DNA from 3 places in the Odoribacter sp. genome. Region 1 is predicted to be linked to each of the others. Evidence: riboswitches for the same ligand, from Rfam matches in the RefSeq annotation. Region 1 holds a riboswitch; each other region holds the start of a gene.
What was found. Region 1 has a riboswitch for cobalamin ahead of AC5RDS_RS13070 (anaerobic ribonucleoside triphosphate reductase). Riboswitches for the same ligand answer to the same signal wherever they lie in the genome.
Positions count from the first base shown of each region.

Region 2: it holds a riboswitch for cobalamin, as region 1 does, so the genes downstream of both, AC5RDS_RS10325 (acyl-CoA carboxylase subunit beta) here and AC5RDS_RS13070 (anaerobic ribonucleoside triphosphate reductase) in region 1, are expected to answer to the same signal.
Region 3: it holds a riboswitch for cobalamin, as region 1 does, so the genes downstream of both, AC5RDS_RS12940 (hypothetical protein) here and AC5RDS_RS13070 (anaerobic ribonucleoside triphosphate reductase) in region 1, are expected to answer to the same signal.

Region 1 covers NZ_CFKYFN010000095.1:13,248-15,488, reverse strand. Annotated here, with positions in the region: gene AC5RDS_RS13080 (PepSY-like domain-containing protein) at 1-10, shown strand, start outside; gene AC5RDS_RS13075 (C-GCAxxG-C-C family protein) at 75-554, shown strand; cobalamin riboswitch at 796-992, shown strand; gene AC5RDS_RS13070 (anaerobic ribonucleoside triphosphate reductase) at 1,091-2,241, shown strand, end outside.
Region 2 covers NZ_CFKYFN010000078.1:31,376-33,616, forward strand. Annotated here, with positions in the region: gene AC5RDS_RS10325 (acyl-CoA carboxylase subunit beta) at 1-758, opposite strand, end outside; cobalamin riboswitch at 976-1,161, opposite strand; cobalamin riboswitch at 1,521-1,724, shown strand; gene AC5RDS_RS10330 (4-hydroxyphenylacetate 3-hydroxylase family protein) at 2,002-2,241, shown strand, end outside.
Region 3 covers NZ_CFKYFN010000094.1:71,206-73,446, forward strand. Annotated here, with positions in the region: gene AC5RDS_RS12930 (hypothetical protein) at 1-214, shown strand, start outside; partial or broken gene AC5RDS_RS12935 (Rpn family recombination-promoting nuclease/putative transposase) at 263-902, opposite strand; cobalamin riboswitch at 1,073-1,276, shown strand; gene AC5RDS_RS12940 (hypothetical protein) at 1,270-1,491, shown strand; gene AC5RDS_RS12945 (TonB-dependent receptor plug domain-containing protein) at 1,597-2,241, shown strand, end outside.

The sequences.
Region 1 (2,241 bases):
TACGCAATAGAAGAAATAGATTTCCTATTCTCACGGTCTTTCGTTACTTTTGCCGGACATTAAAAAATAGGATGATGGAAGACCGGATACAGCGTGCCGTCGAATTATTCCGGCAAGGCTACAATTGTTCACAGTCGGTATGTGCTGCTTTTGCAGACGAGTATGGTTATACTTTCGAACAGGCATTACGGATGTCGGCTTCGTTCGGTGGAGGGATCGGTCGGATGAGAATGACTTGCGGTGCTGCTTGCGGAATGTTTATATTGGCAGGCCTCGAAACAGGTTGTGTAGAGGGAAAAGATAGGGAAGGGAAAGAAGCGAATTATAGACTGGTACAACAATTGGCAGAGAAATTTGTGAAGCGTAACGGTTCGTTGATCTGCGGTGAATTGTTGGGGGTGACTCCCTCAAGAATCGGGTTCGATCCGGTGCCTGAAGCCCGGACACCCGAATATTATAAAAAACGTCCTTGTCTCAAAACAGTGGAAGAAGCAGCCCGAATTTGGGTGGAATATCTACAAAATGAAAAATCAAAAGTAAAAGACGAAGAATAAAATATCAATGCTGAAAAATATTAACTCGATTAATTTTTGGATTTTTATTTTGGAAAACTTTTAAATGTTTGATTGCTTGATGATTTGAATTTTGTTTTGTAGTTATATGTTGATTATCAATAGTTTGAATGTGCCGGATTCTAGATTAAAAGATTTGTATTGGAAAACTTTGATAATCTGTTACTTTGAAAAAATGTCAGAAAAGTTTCTGAAAATATTTTTCTCTTCGTAAAAAACTTTCTATTTTTGTCTTGATTTCGGTTCTTATCCTAGCGTAGGGATGAGATGAAAAGGGAATCGGGTGAGAATCCCGGACAGTCCCGCTGCTGTAAGCTCCGTAGAGCGGTTTAAACCCGAGAAGAACCACTGCCGTTATTGGCGGGAAGGTTGTTTAAACCGGGAGTAAGTCAGAAGACCTGCCGTAATTATTGTTTTCTGAGGCTTTCGAGGAAAGGCCGGAAAGAAGGATTCGCTTGTCTTTTTTTTGTCCTCTCCTTGCCTTATGGGTTATCGGTTTATGATTAAAAAGTAAAATAATGATTCAGACTGTATTGAAAAGAGATGGCCGTGTAGTTGGCTTTAATGAGGAGAAAATCGTTGCTGCAGTGAGAAGAGCGATGCTGCATACCGATAAAGGAGAAGATATGCAATTGGCACATGAAATTGCCGATCGTATCGCTTGCCGGGGACAGGAGCAGATGAGTGTCGAAGATATTCAAAACTGTGTGGAAATCGAATTGATGAAGAGCCGCCGTAAAGATGTGGCTCAATTATATATTGCTTACCGGAATCAGCGTAGTGTGGCCCGTAAAGCGAAAACCCGGGATATTTTTTTGGAAATCATAGAGACGAAATCGAATGAGGTGACCCGGGAAAATGCCAATATGAATGCGGATACGCCTGCCGGGATGATGATGAAATTTTCCAGTGAAACGACAAAGCCGTTTGTCGACGATTATTTGTTGGTAGAAGAAGTAAAAAATGCCGTTCGGCAAGGATATCTGCACATACACGATAAAGATTATTATCCGACCAAAAGTCTCACCTGCGTACAGCATCCCTTGGATAAGATCCTGAAAAACGGATTCTATGTCGGTCATGGTGAATCCCGTCCGGCAAAACGGATCGAGACGGCTAGCATCCTCGGTTGCATTTCGCTCGAGACGGCTCAGAATGAAATGCATGGCGGACAGGCGATTCCGGCTTTTGATTTTTATCTGGCACCTTATGTGCGGAATAGTTTTATCGAAGAGGTGAAAGTATTGGAAGAGATTACCGGCGAAGATTACAAACACCTGTACCATTTTCCCATCAAAGATTATGTCCGGATTGAGCTGGACGGTTTGAGCGGGGATGAGCGGGTTTTACAACATGCGATCAACCGGACGGTAAGTCGTGTACATCAGTCTATGGAGGCTTTTATCCATAATATGAATACCATTCATAGCCGGGGAGGCAATCAGGTTGTTTTCAGTTCTGTCAATTACGGTACGGATACTTCTGCCGAAGGCCGTTGTATTATTCGGGAAATGCTGACCTCTACCTATCGGGGAGTGGGAAGCGGAGGTACGGCTATCTTTCCGATTCAGATCTGGAAAAAGAAACGGGGCGTGAATTATTTACCTCAGGATCCCAATTACGACTTATATGTTTTTGCTTGTAAAGTCAGTGCCCGGCGTTTTTTTCC
Region 2 (2,241 bases), on a different contig from region 1:
GGAGCATTCTCGATATTGTTGGAAGGAAGATAGGAAAGCAGCATTTTCACTCCCCGCAGAGTGTTCTCGTCATCGTTGAAAACAAAATCAGCGACTCCTGATTTGACAGCATGTACTGAAGCCCCTCCCAATTCTTCGGGAGAGATGGTCTCATTCAACACTTGTTTAACGACATTGGGGCCTGTAACAAACATATAACTGGTTGCGGCAGTCATAAAGATAAAGTCGGTGAGTGCCGGGGAATAAACGGCGCCGCCTGCTGCCGGACCCATGATCACCGATATTTGGGGAATGACCCCGGAGGCCAGTACATTACGGCGGAAAATACCGGCATATCCGGCCAGACTGGCCACTCCTTCCTGTATGCGCGCTCCTCCCGAATCGATCAGGCCTACAACAGGAGAACCTGTTTTCAGGGCCATATCCTGTACTTTTATAATTTTGGCAGCGTGTACAGAACCCAATGATCCTCCCTGAACATTGAAGTCCTGGGAATAGGCAAATACCTGTCTGCCGTTTATATTTCCAAATCCGGTAATAACTCCGTCTCCATAGGAACGTACTGTTTTACCGAAAGAGGTGGTGGCCGATGGAGAATAAGCATCGACTTCCTCGAAGGTGCCTTCATCAAAAAGAAATTCTATTCGTTCCCGGGCTGTCAGTTTGCCGCGGTTGTGTTGTTTTTCTTCATATGCTTCGCCGTATTGCCGGGCTAAGGCTTCCTGTCTCGCCAGGAATTTTTCAAACGATTTTCTCATGCTAAGTCAGTTTACATCTATTAATTGCTTTATTATTCTGGCAATCTCTTTTAAGATTCGTAAGTGTAGCCGATTGATAATTACTCGTTAATCATCGATTGTTACCGTTGAGCATGGCTTAAACTTAGCTTTCACAAAATAAAGAATACGCAGGGGTATATTTACCCGGACGGGTGTCGGTCTGATAAGGGCTGACTCTGGCTTTATTCCGCGAAAGCATTGTCAATTCGCTGAGGCAGGTATCCTGACTTTCACCGTTTTAGCCGTCCTTCCCGTCTTATGCTGACAGTGGACATGATTGGCCGAACTTTTATGGTGATTACAGTTGCGCGACAGTCCGTGATTTTCACACGGTTCCCTATTCTCCCCATCGTAATGAGGCACCTGAGCGATCTGATTCACATCTTGTAAAGAACTTCAATGGGACAAAAGTATAAAAAATCTTTTATCCGTTGAAATTTTAATAAAATCTTTCCCTTTTCCTTTATTTTGTTGTTGATTATCAGTGAGTAAAAATTTGTAACTTCTTGTTTTTATAAGAGGCGGGTCTTTGTTGTCCGGATGATCGTCGATTATTTTTATGCATTCCGTTGTTTTTAATCGATTTTTTACTTCATCGGACGTTGAGAGAGGAGAAGGAAGTTCGGGTGAAGGAGGTGTTATTTTATGATTTTTTAGGAGAGGTTTGTTTCATTGCTGCAATTATTTTTCTCATTTTATTTAAAAATTAAAGAAAAAAAGTAGGAATATAAATTTATTTAGGTACATTTGCGTCGTCATGGTGACTCATCCTCACACGGAGGAATGAGTTGAATAGGGAATCCGGTGAGAATCCGGTACTGTACCCTCAGCTGTATGTTCTTTAAAAAGGGTTTTGCATTCTTATGGTCACTTTTTCCTCCGGGAGAAGGGAAGGCCGCAAAATCCGGAACAAGTCAGAAGACCTGCCTGACCTATAATTGCCAGTTGTTCTGGGGAATAAGGACAAAGGGTATGTGCGTTGTTTTTCACAATTATTTTGGGAAAAGGGATACGGGTGTGTCCTGGAAAACACGAAGGCATAACCTCGTTTAGGGAGGATGTGTAAAGGATGCTTTTTTATTTTTTAAAAAGGCTGGCGCTATCGTTTCCGTAAAGGGAAAGACGTATGTTATATAGCATACGATAGTTGTCCTTTGTGTCTTTTGATTAGAGAAATAATTCTTTAAATATTGTATTGTTAATCAATAAAACGCCACTAATTATGATGACCAGAGCTGAGTACATTGAAAGCCTCCGCAGATTGAATCTGAAGGTTTATTTTATGGGTGAGCTGATCGAAAATCCTGTCGACCACCCGATGATTCGTCCTTCTATGAATTCTGTAGCCAAAACTTATGAATTGGCTGAAAAACCGGAATATCAGGATCTGATGACTGTTTATTCACCGCTGATCGGCAAGCGGATCAACCGTTTTTGCCATCTCCACCAAAGCACGGAAGAT
Region 3 (2,241 bases), on a different contig from region 1:
TTTGAATTGGAAGGTGTTGTGGGGATTTGTCTTTAAGAAAACCATCCCTTTCTTCTGGTTCCCGGCTCATACCATCACTTTTCTGTTGCCCGGCAATATGCGGGTATTGTGTGCTGCCTTGTTGGGAGTGGTATTGGGAATCCTTTTAGCGGTAGCAGCCCGCAAAGGGGACACTTCCGCACCGGATAAGGGAAGGGTTGAAAGAAAGATATAAATAAAATGCGGTTTTCTGAATTGATTTATTCAGTCGGAAAACTATAATTTAAAGTTCTTTAATTTCTTTGACGGGAAGGCCGGTCAGCTCACTGATATCTTCTGCGGCAAAACCTTTTGCTTTCATATTACGGGCGATTTCCAGCTGTTTCTTTTTTTTCGCCTTCTTTCCGGCCTTTCTCCATTCCCTCCTCTATTCCTTTTTCTTTGGCGAAAGCGATTGTCACTAACTGGTCGCGATAGACCTTGATACTTTCGTCGTACTTTTCGCGTTCTTCTTTTGTCAGTGATGCGAGTCGATGATTTTTTCCAGTTTTTCGAACACCGCTTTGCGGGCCTTAAACGGTAATCGGTTTAGTGTTTTCATGTTCTTTAATACATAAATCCAGCGTTCAAAATCAGTTATACATTTTTCTTCTTCCTTCGTAAAAGCCGGAAGTTCGATGAAAATAAAGCGTAGCTTATCCGAAAATACCTCGTGTGTATCACGGTCGGAGAGTACGATGTCCGTATGCAGTTTGCCCGGAGAATCATCCAGACGGAAATTCATGAAGAACACACCGATCCTGAATATGCCGTTCACCTACCAACAGATCGTTCAGAAAGTCGATCAGCAGGTCCTTTGTCATTTCCTGTCCGAAAATGATTTTGAATCCGACATCTGTAAAAGGATTGATAAACTTCGCCATGATAGCCCCTGAAAGAATCGTTAACGGAACAAAATCTCGCATAGACCATGCTACAGTCAATGGCTCCCCGGTGGCTGGAAATACAGATCTCCTGTAAGAATATGGTCGCAGTCTGTCTGAAAAATTGGAAAATATCGTAAAAGTATCTTCTTAAAATAAAAAAAATCGATATCTTTGCATCCGATTTTGGTGTCACGATTCTGCTGCTACGGAAAAGTGATGAAAAGGGAATCAGGTGAGAATCCTGGACAGACCCGCTGCTGTAAGCTCTGCTAAAATCTTCAACAATACTTTAGCCACTGTTCTGGAAAGAATGGGAAGGGCGTTTGAAGATTGGAGTAAGTCAGAAGACCTGCCGAAATGATGTATGATTGATAAACCTTCGGGGATTAAGGTTGCTCGATTCGGACTTGATTTTATTTTGCAAAGGGTGTGCTTTACGGCAGGGATTATGCCGGAAAACAATTTCCAGTCAGGATTCTGCAATATGATTTCTTTTCAGGTGAATTTAGAATTATGCAAAATGTTTCCGGTAAACGGAGAAGCGCCGGTGGCACATGAATGGGGTGAATTTATGCAAGTTTTTTGAGAGGAAACTTTCACTTTGTTGGGAGTGGCTTTGCCGCTGTTACAACGAATAAACTTGTATGTAATTAACAAATAATAATTTATATCGGTGTAAAACAAATTCAAGATGAAAAGGAAATTTATTTTAACTTCTCTTGCCCTTACGTTCTGTATGGGCATGTATGCAGAGCAACCTGTAACTGTAGAAACCGATTCCATGCGTCGGATAGATTTGGAGGAGGTGATGATCCATGCGACTAAAACCGGAGCTTTATTGAAAGATCTTCCGAACCGGGTAGAGGTGGTGACCAAGCGGCAGATCGAAGCTTCGGGGATCAATAATCTGACGGACCTGTTGAAAAATTTTGTTAATGTGGATGTGATTGAATATCCGGGATATAATTCTTATTTCAGTATCCGGGGATTCAAACCGACAGAAGGAAAATACACGACAGTCCTGATCGATGGAGTACCGGCCGGTACTACCAATATGGCGACACTTTCTTTAGGCGATGTAGAGCAGGTGGAAGTTCTGAAAGGCCCTTTCTCCGCCATGTATGGTTCGGATGCGATGGGTGGAGTGGTGAACATCGTCACCAAACGGAATAAGGATAAACTCACCGGAGGAATCAAAGTTGCAGCCGGAAGTTATCAAACTTCCAAAGGGGCTTTTCATGTCGGTGGACGGATCTACCGGGGGCTTTCTTTCGATGCCTCTTTCGATTATACTGCTCAGGCACGAAACTATAAGATCGGAGACCATAATCTCTTG